One region of the Streptomyces sp. NPDC052043 genome, then DNA from elsewhere that is predicted to be linked to it. Evidence: riboswitches for the same ligand, from Rfam matches in the RefSeq annotation. Region 1 holds a riboswitch; the other holds the start of a gene.
The links. A riboswitch is a leader RNA that binds a small molecule or an ion and turns the genes downstream of it on or off. The one in region 1 is predicted to bind glycine.
Positions count from the first base shown of each region.

Region 2: it holds a riboswitch for glycine, as region 1 does, so the genes downstream of both, gcvT (glycine cleavage system aminomethyltransferase GcvT) here and gcvP (aminomethyl-transferring glycine dehydrogenase) in region 1, are expected to answer to the same signal.

Region 1 covers NZ_JBIUBT010000005.1:3,830-13,561, reverse strand. The annotation lists gene gcvP (aminomethyl-transferring glycine dehydrogenase) at 1-2,247, opposite strand, end outside; glycine riboswitch at 2,424-2,518, opposite strand; gene ACIHCX_RS14275 (PRC-barrel domain-containing protein) at 2,632-3,012, shown strand; gene ACIHCX_RS14270 (DNA polymerase IV) at 2,925-4,385, opposite strand; gene ACIHCX_RS14265 (MerR family transcriptional regulator) at 4,701-5,384, opposite strand; gene ACIHCX_RS14260 (bifunctional nuclease family protein) at 5,577-6,050, opposite strand; gene ACIHCX_RS14255 (MerR family transcriptional regulator) at 6,134-6,871, opposite strand; gene ACIHCX_RS14250 (FHA domain-containing protein) at 6,889-7,749, opposite strand; gene ACIHCX_RS14245 (DUF881 domain-containing protein) at 7,880-8,749, opposite strand; gene ACIHCX_RS14240 (small basic family protein) at 8,755-9,087, opposite strand; gene ACIHCX_RS14235 (DUF881 domain-containing protein) at 9,084-9,732, opposite strand, start outside.
Region 2 covers NZ_JBIUBT010000024.1:32,461-42,192, reverse strand. The annotation lists gene ACIHCX_RS37030 (ABC transporter permease) at 1-676, opposite strand, end outside; gene ACIHCX_RS37025 (ABC transporter substrate-binding protein) at 767-2,488, opposite strand; gene ACIHCX_RS37020 (ABC transporter permease) at 2,555-3,553, opposite strand; gene ACIHCX_RS37015 (enhanced serine sensitivity protein SseB C-terminal domain-containing protein) at 4,258-5,052, opposite strand; gene ACIHCX_RS37010 (enhanced serine sensitivity protein SseB) at 5,251-6,042, opposite strand; glycine riboswitch at 6,256-6,352, shown strand; gene gcvT (glycine cleavage system aminomethyltransferase GcvT) at 6,546-7,673, shown strand; gene gcvH (glycine cleavage system protein GcvH) at 7,784-8,161, shown strand; gene glyA (serine hydroxymethyltransferase) at 8,179-9,441, shown strand; gene ACIHCX_RS36990 (L-serine ammonia-lyase) at 9,542-9,732, shown strand, end outside.

The DNA.
Region 1 (9,732 bases):
CCCGGTCTCCGGGCCCGCGTCGGGCTGGAGCGGGTGGTTGGGCAGGTACGGCGCCAGGTGGGCCCGCACGCCGACCGGGCCGACACCGGGACCGCCGCCGCCGTGCGGGATGCAGAACGTCTTGTGCAGGTTGAGGTGGGAGACGTCGCCGCCGAAGTGGCCCGGCTTGGCGAGGCCCACCAGGGCGTTGAGGTTGGCCCCGTCGACGTACACCTGACCGCCGGCCTCGTGGACCTGCGCGCAGATGTCGGCGACGTGCTCCTCGAACACGCCGTGCGTGGACGGGTAGGTGATCATCAGCACGGCCAGCTGCTCGCGGTACTGCTCGATCTTCGCCCGCAGGTCCTCGACGTCGACCTCGCCGTCCTCGGCGGTCTTGACCACGACGACCTTCATGCCGGCCATCACGGCGCTGGCGGCGTTGGTGCCGTGCGCGGAGGACGGGATGAGGCAGATGGTGCGCTGCTCGTCGCCGTTGGCACGGTGGTAGCCGCGCACGGCGAGCAGGCCGGCCAGCTCGCCCTGGGAACCGGCGTTCGGCTGGAGGGAGACCTTGTCGTAGCCGGTGACCTCGGCGAGGCGCTCCTCCAGCTCACGGATGAGGGTGAGGTAGCCCTGCGCCTGCTCGGCGGGCACGAAGGGGTGCAGCTGCCCGAACTCCGGCCAGGTGACCGGCTCCATCTCGGTCGTCGCGTTGAGCTTCATGGTGCACGAGCCCAGCGGGATCATGCCGCGGTCGAGCGCGTAGTCGCGGTCGGCCAGCCGCCGCAGATAGCGCAGCATCGCGGTCTCGGACCGGTACTGGTGGAAGACGGGGTGGGTGAGGTAGGCGTCGGCGCGCAGCAGCGCCTCGGGCAGCGCGTCCTCGGCGGCCGCGTCCAGCGCCTCGATGTCGCCCCCGACGCCGAAGGCCGCCCACACGGTGCGCAGCCGGTCGCGGGTGGTGGTCTCGTCGCAGGCGACCGAGACGTGGTCGGCGTCGACGAGGCGCAGGTTCACGCCGCCCTCGCGGGCCGCGGCGACGACCTCGGCGGCACGTCCCTCCGCCTTGACGGTCAGCGTGTCGAAGTACGCGCGGTGCGCGACCTCGAAGCCGCCGGCCGTCAGCCCCTCGGCGAGGACCGTGGCGTAGCGGTGGGTGCGCCGCGCGATGTCCCTGAGGCCCTCGGGGCCGTGGTAGACCGCGTACATGCCGGCCATGACGGCGAGCAGCACCTGGGCGGTGCAGATGTTGCTGGTCGCCTTCTCGCGGCGGATGTGCTGCTCACGGGTCTGCAGGGCGAGGCGGTAGGCCCTGTTGCCGTCGGCGTCGACGGAGACGCCGACCAGGCGGCCGGGCAGGCTGCGCGCGTACTTCTCGTGCACGGCCATGTAGCCGGCGTGCGGGCCGCCGAAGCCCATCGGCACACCGAAGCGCTGGGTGGTGCCGACGGCGATGTCCGCGCCGAGCTCGCCGGGCGACTTCAGCAGGGTGAGCGCGAGCAGGTCGGCGGCGACGGTGACCAGGGCGCCCAGCTCGTGCGCCTGGTCGATGACGGGCTTCAGGTCGCGCACGGCGCCGGAGGCACCCGGGTACTGGAGGAGCACGCCGTTGATCTCGCGCTCGGCGATCTCGGCGGGGATGCCCGCGCTGAGGTCGGCGACGACGACCTCGACGCCGCTCGGCTCGGCACGGGTCTCGATGACCGCGACGGTCTGCGGCAGTGCGTCCGCGTCGACCAGGAACAGGCCCTTCTTGTTCTTGCCCATGCGCCGGGACAGCGCCATGGCCTCGGCCGCGGCGGTGCCCTCGTCGAGCAGGGACGCGCCGGAGGTCGGCAGACCGGTCAGGTCGGCGACGACGGTCTGGAAGTTCAGCAGCGCCTCGAGGCGGCCCTGGGAGATCTCCGGCTGGTAGGGGGTGTAGGCGGTGTACCAGGCCGGGTTCTCCATGACGTTGCGCAGGATGACCGGCGGGGTGAACGTCCCGTAGTAGCCGAGTCCGATCATCGAGCCGAGGACCTGGTTGCGGTCGGCGAGGGAGCGCAGCTCGGCCAGCACCTCGGCCTCGGTGCGGGCGCCGGGCAGGTCGAGGGCGTCGGCGTTCTTGATCACATCGGGTACCGCGGCGGCGGTGAGCTCGTCGAGCGAACCGTAGCCGACCTGGGCGAGCATCTTGGCCCGCGCCTCCTGGTCGGGCCCGATGTGGCGCTGTTCGAAGGGGATGCCCTGTTCGAGCTCGGAGAGCGGGATGCGCTGGGCGGTCATTGCGGAGGCCTCCTGGTCTGACACGACCTTCGAGGGACACCACGGCGCGGGTGCCCCGACGGCCTCCCCCTCTGTCATCTCAACCTGAGAGCTTCACCGGACCACCCGAGGGCTTCCGGTTTTCACCGTCGGTGAGAGCGGAAGCCGTCGACACCCGCTCTGCTTTCCAGAGTGACCTCGTCCGTGCGGTACGTGGGCCTGAGAGATTCCGGGGAGGATTTGCTCCTTCGGCGCCCCCGGCGGTGCCGGAGGGCTCTCCCGCACGGGGTCAGCAGCCGTTGCCAGCCTACCAGCGGGGCAACAGCACGGGCCTTCGAGTGGCCGCCTCGCAGAATGTGCTCTTTCGTAGGGGTTACGGATGAGTTGCGACCACGTGGAGGGACAGTGCAGACGGAGATCGATCCGCGCAACCTGATCGGCCGCAAGGCGTTCGACCGCAACGGGCACAAGATCGGCACGGTGGACGAGGTCTACCTCGACGACGCGACCGGCGTGCCGGAGTGGGCGGCGATACGCACCGGCCTGTTCTCCCGGGACGCCTTCGTCCCCCTGGAGCCCAGCGAACTCGTCGAGGGCACCCTGCACGTCCCCTTCGACCGCTCCCTGATCAAGGAGGCTCCCGACTTCGGCGTGGGCCGACATCTGTCCCCTGAGCAGGAACTGCAGCTCTACCACCACTACGGCCTCGACGTGGCCCCACCCCCTGTTCCCGACCACCAGTTCGGCAAGCTGGCGGGCTCCGGCTCGGGTCCGGACGAGGGCTGAGCCGGAGGCGCTGGAGGAACCGGAGGATCCAGAGGCACCAGAGGAAGGGGTTCGGCCGGTTCCAGGTCCGGGTCGTCCACGAGGAAGGTGCGCACGCGGCCCGGCGCGGAGCCGGGGGTCTCGAAGCGCACGGTGACGCGGCCGAGGCCGCTGCCCTGCACCCATCCGTGGCCGTACCCCGCATGTCGCACGTCATGGCCCGCCGGCCACCGCCGCTCGGTGGGTTCCGGCTGCCGCTCGGCGGGTTCCCGCGGCCGCTCCTCGGCGGGCCCCGCCACCTCTGCACCGACGCCCTGCGCGCCCGCCGCCTGCGCGAACAGGTCCTCCTGGGTGTAGTCGGCGAGCCCGGACACACCCACGCCCAGCAGCCGTACGCCGCCGGTGGTGTCCACGGAGTCCAGCAGCCGGGCGGCCGCCTCCCGTATCACCGCGGGGTCGTCGGTGGGCCCGCGCAGGGTCTCGGAGCGGGTGAGGGTGGAGAAGTCGTAGCGGCGGACCTTCAGCACGATGGTGCGCCCCGACAGACCGGCCCCGCGCAGCCGCCCCACGCACCGGTCGGCCAGCCGCTGCACCTCCAGGGCCACCCGGACGCGGTCGTGGATGTCCACGTCGTAGGTGTCCTCGACGGACACCGACTTCGTCTCGCGCTCGGCGACGACGGGACGCTCGTCGTGGGCCAGCGCCATCGCGTGCAGCGCGTGCCCGTGCGCTTTGCCGAGCAGCCGGACGAGCTCGTCCTCACCGGCCTCGGCGAGCTCCTCGACGGTGTGGATCCCGGCCCGCCGCAGATGGTCGCCCGTGGCCGGGCCCACGCCCGGCAGGGTCCGCACGGACAGCGGACCGAGCAGGGCCCGCTCGGTGCCGGGCTCGATGAGCACCAGCCCGTCGGGCTTGGCCTGCTCGGAGCCGATCTTGGCGAGCATCTTGGAGGCGGCGAGCCCCACGGACCCCGTGAGCCCCGTGACGGCGCGGATCTCGGCGCGCAGTCTCGTCCCCGCCAGCCGGGCGGATTCCGCGTCCCAGGCAGCTCCCCCGGCCTCCAGGTCCACGAACGCCTCGTCCAGGCTCAGTGGCTCCACGAGCGGCGACAGGGCCCGCAGCAGGCCCATCACCCGCTCGCTGATGGAGCGGTAGAAGGCGAAGCGCGGCACGAGGTACGCGGCGTTCGGCGCCAGCCGCCGCGCCTGGGCCATCGGCATCGCGGAGTGGACGCCGAACACACGCGCCTCGTACGACGCCGTGGCGACCACTCCGCGCGGTCCCAGCCCGCCCACGACCACGGCCTTCCCGCGCAGGCTCGGCTTGGAGCCCTGCTCCGCGGAGGCGAAGAAGGCATCCATGTCGAGGTGGAGGATCGTGGGTGCGGTTCTCACATCTACGATGCTGCACCACCCCACTGACAACGCCACCGCCAACACCCGCGGTCCCGGCGGCACCGTCCCGGCCTCCCGAGGCCGGTCCACGGGCCCAGAGGGCCGGACTGGGCCGGGTCGGACCGGATCGGGCCGGAGGGGTCGGGCCGAGCAGGCCAGATGGGCCGAATCGGGTCGGCAGGCCAGATGGGTCAGACAGGCCGGAGGACGGACAGGCCAGGCCGGCCGGAGGGGCCGGACCGGCGGGGCCGGGATCGGGCCGGGTCAGTGGCCGGGGAGGGAGTGACCGGAGGCGGCCGGGGCAGCCGGGGCCGCTCAGACGGCCCGGTTGCGCCGCCGGGCGAGTTCGTCGCCCGGGTTGTGCCCCACGAGCGTCTCCCCCGTGTCGATGCGCTCGCCGTGCAGCTGCGACAGCGCGTTCTCCACGTCGCGCCACACCACGCCGACGGCGATGCCGAAGATTCCCTGGCCCCCCTGGAGCAGAGCGTGCACCTCGTCGGGCGACGTGCACTCGTACACCGTGGCCCCGTCGCTCATCAGCGTCATCCGCTCCAGGTCGCGGAAACCGCACTCGCGCAGGTGCTGGACGGCGGTACGGATGTTCTGCAACGACACGCCGGTGTCGAGGAACCGCTTGACGATCTTCAGAACGACGACGTCCCGGAAGCTGTAGAGGCGCTGGGTACCGGATCCCTGGGCGGGCCGCACGCTCGGCTCGACCAGCCCCGTGCGCGCCCAGTAGTCCAGCTGCCGATAGGTGATGCCCGCGGCTGCGCAGGCCGTCGGACCGCGATAGCCGATCTGCTCGATTGCCATGGCCGCCGCCCCTCCGCTGCTCGGCACCGCCGCCGGTAGCTGCGGAGCACGACCGGCCGCACCACCGAGAGGTGGATACCCCCCGCTCGCGCGGAGCCGAGAGCCCGGGGGAGGGTACGGACCGCTTCCCCCGGCATTGCGTCCGGGGTCACCCCCAGCCGTACCGTCGCCGCTGCTTCTCACGCCGACCTCCGTCCTTGACCTGCCTCCTCGACGGTAGGCAGTCACCAGGGGTGCGTCAACGATCGCCACACTCGGCACGCCGAGTGATAATCACCCTAAGAGTGGTTTCGCGTACCCCATCGCCGGGAAAGGCTATCCGAATGCCCCGGGGGGAGGCCGCGGGACGGTCTCCTGGCGGCTCACACGGGCGCTTCACTGGCTGCTGCTGCCGAAGTCCTCCGGCGAGATCTGGTCGAGGAACTCGCGGAACTTCTCCACCTCGTCCTCCTGCTCGTCCGGGATCGCGATGCCCGCGTCGTCGAGCACCGTGTCACTGCCGAAGATCGGCGTCCCGGTGCGCAGGGCCAGCGCTATGGCGTCGGACGGCCGGGCACTCACCTCGACACCGCTGGCGAACACCAGCTCGGCGTAGAAGACGCCTTCACGCAGGTCCGTGATGCGTACTTCCGTGAGTTCCTGGCCGACCGCCTCCAGCACGTCCTTGAACAGGTCGTGGGTCAGCGGTCGGGCGGGGGCCATGCCCTGCTGGGCGAAGGCAATCGCCGTCGCCTCCCCTGGCCCGATCCAGATGGGGAGGTACCGGTCGCCTCCCACTTCACGCAGGAGCACGATCGGTTGGTTGGAGGGCATCTCGACCCGGACACCTACGACATCGAGCTCGTTCACACAGCAACCCTAGGCGGTGCCCGGGACGTTTGGGTAGTCGGGCCGGGCACGGGAGGAGGATCCGGCCGCCTCCGGGGGCCCGCTCACGGCAGCCGCAGCCCGAGCGCGGTGTGCACCAGCACCGTGTGCAGCCGCACCGTGAGCTCCGCCAGCTCCTTGGCGCGGGCCTCCGCATGTGCCCTGGTCTGCGGATTGCGGTGCCGCTTGAGGGGGGCCACCACCTGGTCGACGAGCCCGGCCTCCCGGTCGGCGGCCGCCTTCATCACCCGCAGGTGCCGGGGCTCGATCCCGAAACGCCCCAGCTCGGAGACGAGCGAGGCCACGGTCAGCGCCTCGGCGCCGTAGGCCCCGTCCGCCAACGGGGTGAGCAGCCCGTACGACTCCCACTCACGCAGTTCCCCCTCCTCGACACCGGCGGCGGCGAGGAGCTCGTCCCGCTCGATCCGGGCTCCCGTCGGCGCCTCGGCCGGCGAGGGCACGGATCCGCCGTCCCGCTGCCGACCGACCGCCGGCAGGTGGACCGCCTCGCCGCGCTCCATGGCGTCCAGGTACTCGCGAATCACCTTCAACGGCAGGTAGTGGTCACGCTGCATCCGCAGGACCAGGGCCAACCGCTCGACGTCGTCGGTGCTGAACTTGCGGTACCCCGAGGGGGTGCGCCGCGGCTCGACGAGCCCCTCCGACTCCAGGAAACGGATCTTGGAGACGGTGACCTCGGGGAACTCGTCGCGCAACATGTTCAGCACCGTGCCGATGCTCTTCAGCCCACTGTCCGTGGCGGCGGTGCCGTGCTCGGCACCGCCGCTCGGTGATTGACGCATGGACCTTCCCTGACAGGTCAGACGCCCTGCCGGCTCGAGTAGAAGACCAGCCGGTACTTGCCGATCTGCACCTCGTCACCGTTCGACAGGGCGACCTGGTCGATCGGCTCCCGGTTGACGTACGTGCCGTTCAGACTGCCGACGTCGGCCACCGTGAACGAGCCGTCCGGGCTGCGCCGGAACTCCACGTGGCGACGCGAGACCGTCACGTCGTCCAGGAAGATGTCGCTCTGCGGATGACGCCCGGCCGTGGTCAGCTCGCCGTCCAGGAGGAAGCGGCTGCCCGAGTTCGGGCCGCGGCGCACCACCAGGAGGGCCGAGCCCAGGGGCAGCGCGTCGACGGCCGCCTGCGCCTCCGGAGACAGCATCGGCGTCTGGCCGGTGGCCTCGGCGTCGTAGGCCTCCAGACCGGAGATGGAGATCGTCGAGGTCGTCTCCGACGAGCGCTCCGGCACCGCACCGGACCGCAGCGGCGCACCGCAGTTCGAGCAGAAGCGGCTGTTCTCCGCGTTGCGGTTGCCGCACCTCGTACACACCAGGGCCGACATGGACGGATCCTCCTGCCGCGGCTGCCCCGCGGGGGCATCGGACGCGTACGGGCCGGCGGCGAACCCTCCAGCCGTACCTGAGGTCGACGGTTGCCCGAAACCTATGCCGCCCGACTGGGCAGGGTCAACCGACGACGCCCCCTGACCGGCCACCTGGTCCCTGAACAGCGGACGCTGACCCTCGGCGTCAGGCTGTGCGCGGTGACGGGCCGTCGCGTTCTCGCTGCCCTCTCGCGCGCTCTTGCCGAACAACTTCGCAAACAACTTCACGGGCGATTCCCCTTGACCGAAACAGACCCGCCCGTGGGGCAGGACGAACCCTGACTGCATACACCGGTCGACCCGGACATCCTCACAACGTCCGTATCCACCAGACAGTTTCCACCACGCACCACCCAATCGGTGCGCCGACCCCCCGCAACCTCATGCCCCTGCCGGACGACTGCCATGCACCACCGGTTCACCGCGAGGACGACCGAGCGTAGTCAGGCCTCTTCGCCGCTCGCAAGGCGTCCACGACGATCTTGTCCGAACGGTCGATCGTCACGGTGGCCTGCTCCTTCTCCAGGGTCTGCACCACGCCTCCAGGAATGTTGAGCGCCGGTTCGAGGTCCTGCGGCTTGCCGATGACCTTGAAACGATACGGAGTGTTGATCTTGTTCCCGTCGACGTCCACGCTCTTGCCCGAGTCGGTCAGATAAGTGTTCGCGACCACTCGCACACCGTTCACCTCGATCGCCTCGGCACCGGCCGCGCGCAGCTCTTGTACCGCGTCGAGCAGCATGTCCGCCCGGACCGTCCTCTTCGTGTCCTCGATCGTGATCGTGATGCCGGGTCCCTGCGCGGCCACCGTGCCCGCGAGTATGCCGAGTTGCTTCGCCTTCTCGGCCGTCTGCCTGCGGGCCTCCTCAGCCTGGTCCGAGCTGTTCTCCAGTTCCTGGCGCTGCTTCTCCAGACCCTGCTTCTCATCCTCAAGACGCTGAGTGCGGTCGTCGAGTTCATCGAGGATGCGGACGAGATCCTCCTGCCGGGCGCCGCGCAGCGCGTTGTCACCGCTGCTGTTGGAGGCGACCTGGACGGCGAGTCCGAAGCCGAGGCCGAACAGCAGCAGGGCGACGACGAGTTGGGCCCGGGTGAAGCGCGGCGGCCACAGTCCCTGGACCAGTCGCCGGCGACCGGTCAGCGCGGGCCCGGAACTCTCCTCGGTGCTCGGGCCGTCCCCGGCGACCGCCCGCGCGGGCACCTCCTCGGGCAACTCCTGGCGCAGCCGCTGCTGCTCGGGCCTGGTGGCGTGCGGCCCGTTCCCGGGCTGTTCGTCCTGGTGGCTCATCACTCTCACGCCCGGAACACGTGCCGTCGGATCGCCGCGGCATTGGAGAAGATGCGGATACCGAGCACGACGACGACGCCCGTGGACAGCTGGGCGCCCACGCCCAGCTTGTCGCCCAGGAAGACGATCAGCGCGGCCACGACCACATTGGACAGGAACGACACGACGAAGACCTTGTCGTCGAAGATGCCGTCCAGCATGGCCCGCAGGCCACCGAAGACGGCGTCCAGCGCCGCGACGACGGCGATCGGGAGATAGGGCTCGACGACCGCCGGAACCTCGGGCCGGACCAACAGGCCGGCCACCACTCCCACGACGAGGCCCAGTACGGCGATCACGATGTGCCCTTCTCAGTGCTCGGCTGTGCTGTACGTACGATCACACTCGGTGCGGCGGCCAGCCGGAGGTCGCTCTCCACGGAGATGCTGCTCCGGATGCCGTAGTTGTCCTTCAGGGCCTGGAGGTACAGCCCGTCGGGGCTGTCCTGGAACCGGGCACCGAGCCGCTTCCCGTCCCCCACGGCCAGCACCGTGTACGGCGGTACCAGCGGCTTGTTGTCGACCAGTATCGCGGCGCCCGCGGCCCTGATCGCCGACAGGGCCGTCAGCCGCTGCCCGTTGATGGAGACGGCCTCGGCACCCGACTGCCACAGCCCGTTCACCACCCGCTGCATGTCCCGGTCACGCACTCGGCCGGTGTCGGAGAAACTCGACGTCCCGCGCGGATCGCCGCCGTCCGTGCCGGCCTCCTTGGCGTCGTCCACCACGAGCCTGACACCTGGGCCGTGCACCTCACCGGCGCCCGCCAGCAGGGTCACCAGGTCGGCCTGCGGGTTGCCGCCGGTGTGCCGGAGCGCCTGCCGCTGCCTGGCGCCCACGTCGTCGCGCAGTTCGTCGACGGTGTCTTCGAGCTTGTCGACCGCCGCGGTCTCCCGGTCGATGCGGTCGATCAGTTCCTCGCGCTCCTTGGCGACGACCGGGGCC
Region 2 (9,732 bases), on a different contig from region 1:
TGCCCGCCCGGGTGAGTCGCGCGTAGAGGGCGGAGAAGAGGAACGCGAGACTGATCCACGGCAGCAGCAGATGCCACGCCCAGTCGGCCGGGTTCTCGGTGAACGGCACGTAGTCGGTGCTGTCCCAGATGGGCCACTGGTACACGAAGAGTGCGTTGACGATCTGACCGGTGAAGAAGATGGGCAGCGAGACGCCGGCGAGCGCGATGAACATCGCGATGCGGTCCACCGGCTGGCCCTTGCGCAGCGCCGAGATGACGCCGGTCGTGACGCCGAAGATCAACCAGATCACCGCTGCCCCGACGGCCAGCGAGAAGGAGATCGGAATGCGCTGCTGGAGCTCGGGCCAGACCTCGATGTGACTCTTGAAGGAGTACCCGAAGCAGGGGGCGTCGCAGTGCGACGCGTCAGGGCCGAACTTGTAGTCGGCGCCCACGAACAGGCCCTTGATGTAGTCCCAGTACTGGATGTAGATGGGGTGGTCGAAACCCAGGTTCTTCTTGATCGCGGCGACGGCCTCGGGGTTGGCGTCCTTGCCGACGTACTGGGTAGCCAGCTGAGTGGCTGTCTGGCCGCCCAGACGGGGGACCACGAAGAAGATGGCGAAGGTGACTGCGCTGACCACCAGCAGCAGTACCAATGCGCCGAAGACGCGTCGGATGATGTACGCAGCCACAGCTGTGCGGCTCCGGGAGGCCGGGGCGGGTTGTGTCCGCCCCGGCCACCCGGTGCCTTCACCTGCCTTTCAGGGAAATCGGGCCTGCAGTTACTTCGAAGAGCCCAGCAGCAGGTAGTCGTACATGCCGAGGTAGGCCTGCGAGACCGTGACGTTGGTCGCGGAATCCGGCCGGAACAGCAGGTTCTTGCGGTAGACCAGCGGCACCACCGAAGCGTTCTCCTGCACCATCTTGTCGATGTCGCCCCAGGCCTTGGTGCGGGCCGCGGAGTCGGTGTTGGCGATCGCGGCCTTCAGAGCGGAGTTGATCTTCGGGTCGTTCAGCTCCATCAGGTTGTTGCCACCCGACGGCTTGATGGCCGCACCGTTGATGATCTGGTCGAGGAAGCCGAAGCCGGTCGGCCAGTCGGCGCCCCACGCCATGGACATCATGCCGAGCTTGTGCTCGTGGACGTAGCTCGGGACACCGGCGAAGTTGGAGAAGTACTTGCCGGAGGGGAACTGCTTGATGTCGACCTTGATGCCGATGGCCTTCATCGAGTTCTGGATCGCCGTGGCCTGCGCCACCTCGGCGGGACGGTCGGAGCGGGCCGTCAGCGTGGTGGAGAAGCCGTTCGGCTGGCCGCACGCCTTCAGCTCGGCCTTGGCCTTGTCCACGTCGCCCTTGTTCCCGGCGGACGGGTACTGGTCGAACTTGGTGTAGCCGTTGACCGACGGCGGCAGCAGCGTGGTGGCCACGTCGCCCTTCGGCGCACCGCCGATGGCGTCGACCACCGACTGCTTGTCGAGGCCGAACTGCACGGCCTTGCGGCAGTGGATGTTGTCGAACGGCTTCACGTTCACGTTCAGCGCGATGTACGACGTGGCACCCGCGTAGGAGTTGTCCGTCTGCTTGGCGTACTTGCCGCTCAGCACCTTCGGCTGGGTCTGCGGCTGCACGCCGGTGCCGGCGATGTCACCGGTGACCTTGTCGGCCAGCAGGTCGTTGTCGACCGTGACGGGGTTGACCTTGAACTTGACCTCGTACCGGTCCGGCAGCGCCTTGCGGACCGGGTCCGTCTTCGGGTCCCAGTTCTTGTTGCGGACCAGGGTGGCGCTGCGGCCCTCCTGGTACGACTCGAACTGGTACGGGCCGGACGACACGATGTGCTGGACGTACTTGGCGCCGTCGTCCTTCGCCTGCGGCACGGGAGCCGTCTGGGAGAAGGTCGTCAGGTAGTCGAAGTCGGCGAACGGCTGGTTCAGCTTGAAGACGATCGTCCGGTCGTCCGGGGTCTCGATCGACTTCAGGCCCTCGGGCGACTTGTCCTTGTAGGGGCCCTTGTACTTGTCGCCGCCCACCAGGTAGCTCTTGAAGTAGGTGGGGCCGTTGGACATGACCTCGGGCGCGAAGTTGGAGCGCTCGACGGCGTACTTGACGTCCTTGGACGTGATCGGCGTGCCGTCCTGGTACTTCAGGCCCTCACGCAGGTGGTACGTCCAGGTCTTGGCGTCGGCGCTGGGCTCGCCCAGGGACTCGGCGAGGTCGGGGACGACCTCGAGGCCTGCCGTACCCGCCGCGGGCTTGAACGTGGTGAGCGAGCGCGCGTAGAGGCGCGAGAAGTTCAGCACGAAGCCGTAGTACGTGTTGCCCGGGTCGAGGGAGTCCGGCACGTCCGACTCCTCGAGCGTGACCGTCCCCCCCTTCTTGCTCGACGCGTTGACGATGGAGTCCAGCGCCGCGTCCTTCTTACCGCTGTTACCGCTGCCCTTGCTGCCGCCGCCGTTGTCGTCGCCGCCGCCGCAGGCCGCGGCACCCAGCGAGAGCACCATGACCGACGCGATCGCCGCGGTAACCCTTCTCGTCTTCACGTGAGGAAAGCCCCCTCTATTGATGGATCACTTGCTGCGAGGGTCGAGCGCGTCACGCAGCCCGTCACCCAGCAGGTTGAAGGCCAGGACGGTGACGAAGATCGCCAGTCCGGGCACGAACATGAACTGCGGATCTGCGGTGTAGAGATCCACGGCGTTGCTGAGCATGCCGCCCCACGAGGCCTGCGGCGGGGCGATACCGACTCCAAGGAAGCTCAGCGCGGCCTCGAAGAGAATGTTCGTCGGGATGATCAGCGTCGAGTAGACGATGATCGGCGCGACGAGGTTGGGGAGCAGTTCCCGGAACAGGACGTACGGACCTCGTGCCCCGAGGCTCTGGGCCGCCTCGACGAACTCCCGCTTGCGCAGGCTCATGGTCTGGGCGCGCACGATGCGGCCGATGTACGGCCAGCTGAAGAAGCCGATCACGAAGATCAGCACGCAGATACGCAGCGACAGCCCGTCCAGGCCGAAGAAGCCGTCCTGCACCGAGGCCGAGATGGCGATGGCGAACAGCAGCAGCGGAAAGGCCAGGAACGTGTCCATCAGCTTGCTGACGAGGCTGTCCACCCACCCGCCGTAGTACCCGGCGACGACGCCCAGCACCGTGCCGATCACCACCGAGAGCAGGGTGGCGCCGCCTGCGACCAGGAGCGAGACCCAGGAGCCGTCGATGATGCGGGCGAGCATGTCGCGCCCGTACTGGGGCTCGACACCCAGCGGGTGCGACCAGCTCATGCCGCCCCAGCCGCCCTTGGGGGCCAGGAGGGCGGGGTCGATGAGGTCCTGGTGGAACTTGTCGGGGTCGAGCCCGAAGATCCACTCGATGGGCTTGGCCAGGATCGCCATCAGAAGCAGCAGGATGACGACGACACCGCCGGCCATGGCCACCTTGTCCCGCTTGAACCGGGTCCAGGCGATCTGTGTCAGTGAACGCCCTTCGATCTGGCTCTTCTTGGCCCCGGCGAGCACGGCCTCAGGCTGTGCTCCGGCTTCCGCCCCGGTGGTCTCGATCGGTGCGGTCACAGTGACCCGACCCCTCTCGCCGGTGGTGACCGGCCTTTCGTCCGCCGCGGTGGGCGGCCTTGGTTCGCTTACCTGCCGCGCGGTGGCCACAGATGGATGCGGCTCAACTGCCCTGCGGGTTCCCCGATTGGGCTCGATCACAGGATCGTCGGCCTCGTATCTGGAAGGCGAGTCTTCAACGCGCTCACGATCACCCGCCAGATCTGGTGAAGAATGGATGCGCAAACGTGACACGAGTTGAGAGGTTCCGTTATCCGGACAGTGGGTAACGGGGGTCGGACGGGTCCTAGTTGGGACATTTGACGGCACCGGGGGACCAAAGCTCCGACTCTACGCGCAGAGAGCGTGACGCCCGACCGCTCTCCGCCGGCACCAGCAGCGGACGGTCAACTCCTCAAACGCAAAGGCAACTTGACCAGCCGACCGGCGCATGACGCACATCACGCCCGGCCCGTGGTTTTGCCCCCTCGGGACAAAGAAGCGCCCTTTCGTCCGCCCTACCGGATCGACCAATCGACGCAATCACGCAAAGAGGAATTCCCGTCACTCACCGCACACCCGCTTTTCGCTTCCCGCCGGTCCAGGAGCCGGGCCGGCACTCCGACGCCGAATCGACCCGACGCGATTTCCACGCGCCTTCGGCGAAACACCGCGGGGCCGCCTCCCCTGGGGGAGGCGGCCCCGGTCACGTCGGTCGGCCCGGCTCAGTAGCCGCCGTGGACCGGCGGGTAGCCGTAGCCGGCCACCGGGGCCTGCGCGGGGGCCACGTGGCTCTCCCGGTCGTAGAACGGGCGGGAGTTGGCGCGCAGCCACATGGCGACCGGGTCGTACTCGTCGGACATCGCGACCGTCGACACCGGCAGACCGTCGGGGACGGCTCCGATGGACTGCTGCATCATCACGCGCACCGAGTCGACGGCCGGCGGCGAGGTGTCGTACACGTCGAGGCCGATGGCGAGGTACGGCACTCCGAGCGCGGGCTGCACCCAGGCGTGGCGCAGCGAGCGCAGGGCCGGGGTGCGGTGGGCGTTCTGGGTGAGCAGGGCGTAGAACCGCGAGGCCTCGACGGTGGGTTCGGACAGCCGCAGCGGGCCCGCGGGCTGGCGGTCGAGACCGGTGGCGATGCGGCGCAGATCCAACCACGGGACGCCGACGCCGCCGCCCGGGGCGTGCGGGTTCAGCCAGAGGCCGTAGTGATCGGGGTAGAGGGTGCGGGCCACGTCGAGGCCGTCCACGACCTCGTACGAACGGTTCCAGCCGCTGGCGGACAGCTCCTGGGCGGAGGTCACGCAGGGCGCGTAGCCGTGGCCGTCGACCTCCATGTGGCCGTACTGCGCGTCGGAGGAACCCGCCTGGCCGTGCCACAGCAGCATCCATACCTGGCCGGAGGACGGGGTCGCCAGCACACGCAGCAGCGCCTCGTAGGCGTCGTAACGCCCGGGCGTCACCTGGCGCAGCGTCTGCTCGACCTGCCCGGCCGTGGTGCCGCTGGCGCTCACTTGTACCGCCCCTCCATACAACCGACGTTTCGACCGAGCCGTGGGTCCGGGTCCTGTCGTCACCTTCGCGTCGCCCGCCCGGCGGGCAGGCGGGAAGGTGACGGCAGCCCTAGCTTAAGCCGCCGTCCGGCGGCCGGGGACTCGCCGTACGCCGCCGACTGCGGATCGTGTGCGCCCGCCCGGCGTCCCCGGTCGGACTCAGTGGGCGTGCTGGTAGAACGGGCGGACGTGCTCCCTCATCCAGTCCGCCACGGGATCCTGGGCCACGTCCAGGAGGACCAGGTTGACCGGCCACCCGGCCGGGGTCTTCGCCAGGGCCCGGCCCAGGGCGTCCAGGGGGCGGGCCTGCGGGTCGCCGTCCCACTGGGACAGTTCGACGCCGATGAACATCACCGGGTCGTCCGTCTCGACGGCGGCCAGGCAGCGGCGGGCGGTGCTGACCACGCCGGTCTCGGCGAACTCGGCGCAGGCGGCGGCGAGGAAGTCCACCGGGTCGTCCTGCCAGTCCGGTTCGAAGAGGCGGACGCGGCCGCCGCCGGAGGCACCGTCCAGGTGGGCGCGCCCGGCCCGGCACAGTTCGGCCACGGCGGCCGGCGGCAGCGGGACGCCGACCACGCCGTCCGGGTTGAGCGCGATGCCGGCCTGCGGGGGCAGTCCGCGCGCGAACTCGACGGCGGGCGCGACGGTGTACGCCATGTGGGCGCCCGCGACCTGGCGGAACTGCTCCTCGGAGCTGAAGACGGGCACGTACGCCTGACCGTCGATCTCCACCGTGGGCAGGTCGAGCGGCCCGCTCTGCGGACCGCCGCCGTTGGGCAGGGGAACCCAGACGAGGCTGCGGCCGAGCACCTCAAGGATCCGGCCACCGGCGGACGGGACACCGAGGGAGGCGGACAGCACCTCCTCCAGCTCGTTGCCGGGCCATCCGCTGTGCGGGTGGGAGTGCGTCTGTGCCGGAAAGTCCGCGGAGAAGTCCGTCGGGAAGTCCATCTGCTACCGCCTGCTGTGAACACTGCTGTGGCCGAAAGGCTATCGGGTACCGGCCCGAACCTCACGAGAAATCCCGGGCCCGCGATCACGGCTGCCCCGGCGAGCGCCCCCGCGGCCCCGTGCACGTCCTGCCACGGCACGGTCACGGATGCCGCCCTGCCGCGAAGCGGGCCGGGCGTGCAATGATGTCCGCGCAACTGCATATCGGCCGTTTGAATCCGCGCGGGAGAGTCCCCAGCCGTCTCACCGGGGCGCCGAAGGAGCAAGTACCTCCCTTGAATCTCTCAGGCACCGTTACCGCGCGGGCGAGGCACATCTGAAAAGCGGGTCGCTGGGCGCAGCGGCTCCACCCAAGGTGCAAGCCGTGCACCGTCCGTCCGACGGCGGTCATGGCGAACCTCTCAGGTTCCGATGACAGATGGGGAGGACATGGATCCGTCCTTGCCCTCCCCCACGCCCGGTTTCGTTCGCGCGGGGGACCCCATCGCCTTGGAGACCGCCCGATGAGCAGTACCCCACCCGACCGACTCCGCCGCACCGCGCTCGACGCGCTGCACCGCTCGCTCGGCGCGACGATGACCGACTTCGCCGGCTGGGACATGCCCCTGCGCTACGGCTCCGAGCGCGACGAGCACATCGCCGTGCGGACGAAGGCCGGCCTGTTCGACCTGTCCCACATGGGCGAGATCACCGTCACCGGCCCGCAGGCCGTCGCCCTGCTGAACCACGCCCTGGTCGGCAACATCGCCACCGTCGGCCTCGGCCGCGCCCGCTACACCATGATCTGCCGGGCCGACGGCGGCATCCTGGACGACCTGATCGTCTACCGGCTGGGCGAGACCGAGTACCTGGTCGTCGCCAACGCCTCCAACGCCCAGGTGGTGCTCGACGCGCTGACCGAGCGGGCGGCGGGCTTCGACGCCGAGGTGCGCGACGACCGGGACGCCTACGCGCTGCTCGCCGTGCAGGGCCCCGAGTCCGCCGGCATCCTGAAGTCCCTGACCGACGCCGACCTGGACGGCCTGAAGTACTACGCCGGTCTCCCCGGCACGGTCGCGGGCGTCCCCGCGCTGATCGCGCGCACCGGCTACACCGGTGAGGACGGCTTCGAGCTGTTCGTGGCCCCCGGCGACGCGGAGAAGGTGTGGCAGGCGCTGACCGAGGCGGGCGCGGACGCCGGCCTGGTCCCGTGCGGGCTGTCCTGCCGGGACACGCTGCGCCTGGAGGCGGGCATGCCGCTGTACGGGCACGAGCTGTCGACCTCGCTGACCCCGTTCGACGCGGGCCTCGGCCGGGTGGTCAAGTTCGAGAAGGAGGGCGACTTCGTCGGCCGTGAGGCCCTGCTGGCCGCCGCCGAGCGCGCCGCCGCCGAGCCGCCCCGGGTGCTCGTCGGCCTGGTCGCCGAGGGCCGCCGGGTCCCGCGCGCCGGGTACGCGGTCGTCGCGGGCGGCGAGGTGATCGGCGAGGTCACCTCCGGCGCCCCCTCCCCCACCCTGGGCAAGCCGATCGCCATGGCGTACGTCGACGCCGCGCACGCCGCCGAGGGCACGCCCGGTGTGGGCGTGGACATCCGGGGCAAGCACGAGCCGTACGAGGTCGTGGCGCTGCCCTTCTACAAGCGCCAGAAGTGACACCGTCGTAGCCGCCACGGAGGCGACGTGAGACACGTCACCCCTGGTCGCGCACACCTTTCGCGCTCCCCATTCATCACCATTGACCCGCGTACAGGAGAATTCAGGCCATGAACAACCCTCAGCATCTGCGCTACAGCAAGGAGCACGAGTGGCTGTCGCCCGTCGAGGACGGCGTGGCGACGGTCGGCATCACCGAGTTCGCGGCCAACGCGCTCGGCGATGTCGTCTACGCCCAGCTCCCGGAGGTCGGCGACACGGTGGCCGCAGGCGAGACCTGCGGTGAGCTGGAGTCGACCAAGTCGGTGTCCGACCTGTACTCCCCCGTCAGCGGTGAGGTCACCGAGACCAACGAGGACGTGGTGAACGACCCGTCGCTGGTGAACTCCGCGCCCTTCGAGGGCGGCTGGCTGTTCAAGGTGCGCCTGGCCGAGGAGCCCGCCGACCTGCTCTCCGCCGACGAGTACGCCGCCGAGACGGCCGGCTGAGAATCGGACACACGCACATGACTGTTCTCAACACTCCCCTGCACGAGCTCGACCCGGACGTGGCCGCCGCGGTCGACGCCGAGCTGCACCGCCAGCAGTCCACGCTCGAGATGATCGCCTCGGAGAACTTCGCCCCGGTCGCGGTCATGGAGGCGCAGGGCTCGGTCCTCACCAACAAGTACGCCGAGGGCTACCCCGGCCGCCGCTACTACGGTGGCTGCGAGCACGTCGACGTGGTCGAGCAGATCGCCATCGACCGCATCAAGGAGCTGTTCGGCGCCGAGCACGCCAACGTGCAGCCGCACTCCGGCGCGCAGGCGAACGCGGCCGCGATGTTCGCGCTGCTCAAGCCCGGCGACACGATCATGGGTCTGAACCTCGCCCACGGCGGGCACCTGACCCACGGCATGAAGATCAACTTCTCCGGCAAGCTCTACGACGTCGTCGCCTACCACGTGGGCGAGGACGGCCAGGTCGACATGGCCGAGGTGGAGCGCCTGGCGAAGGAGTCCAAGCCGAAGCTGATCGTGGCCGGCTGGTCCGCCTACCCGCGCCAGCTGGACTTCGCCGCGTTCCGCCGGATCGCGGACGAGGTCGGCGCGTACCTCATGGTCGACATGGCGCACTTCGCCGGCCTGGTGGCCGCGGGCCTGCACCCCAACCCGGTGCCGCACGCCCACGTGGTCACCACCACCACCCACAAGACGCTGGGCGGCCCGCGCGGCGGTGTCATCCTGTCCACCGCCGAGCTGGCCAAGAAGATCAACTCCGCGGTGTTCCCCGGTCAGCAGGGCGGCCCGCTGGAGCACGTGATCGCCGCCAAGGCGGTGTCCTTCAAGGTCGCCGCGAGTGAGGAGTTCCGCGAGCGCCAGCGCCGTACCCTGGAGGGCGCCCGCATCCTGGCCGAGCGCCTGGTCCAGGACGACGTCCGGGCGGTCGGCGTGGACGTCCTGACCGGCGGCACGGACGTGCACCTGGTCCTGGTCGACCTGCGCGACTCCGAGCTGGACGGTCAGCAGGCCGAGGACCGCCTGCACGAGATCGGGATCACCGTCAACCGCAACGCGATCCCGAACGACCCGCGCCCGCCGATGGTCACCTCCGGCCTCAGGATCGGCACGCCGGCCCTGGCCACCCGCGGTTTCACGACCGAGGACTTCACCGAGGTCGCGGACGTGATCGCCGAGGCGCTGAAGCCGTCGTACGACGCCGACGCCCTCAAGGCCCGGGTGCGCGCCCTGGCCGACAAGCACCCGCTGTACCCGGGGCTGAACAAGTAGGTCCCGTCCCCAGGAGTGCCGCGTACGGCCGGAGACCCCGGTCCGTGCGCGGCGCCCCGCCCCTGGCACCCCCAGCACCACCCCGTCTTGAGGAGTCTCCGTGGCCATCTCGGTCTTCGACCTGTTCTCGATCGGCATAGGCCCGTCGAGCTCCCACACGGTCGGCCCGATGCGGGCGGCCCGCATGTTCGCCCGCCGGCTGCGCAACGAGGGCCTGCTGGAGCGGGCCGCGTCGGTCCGCGCCGAGCTGTACGGCTCCCTCGGGGCGACGGGCCACGGCCACGGCACGCC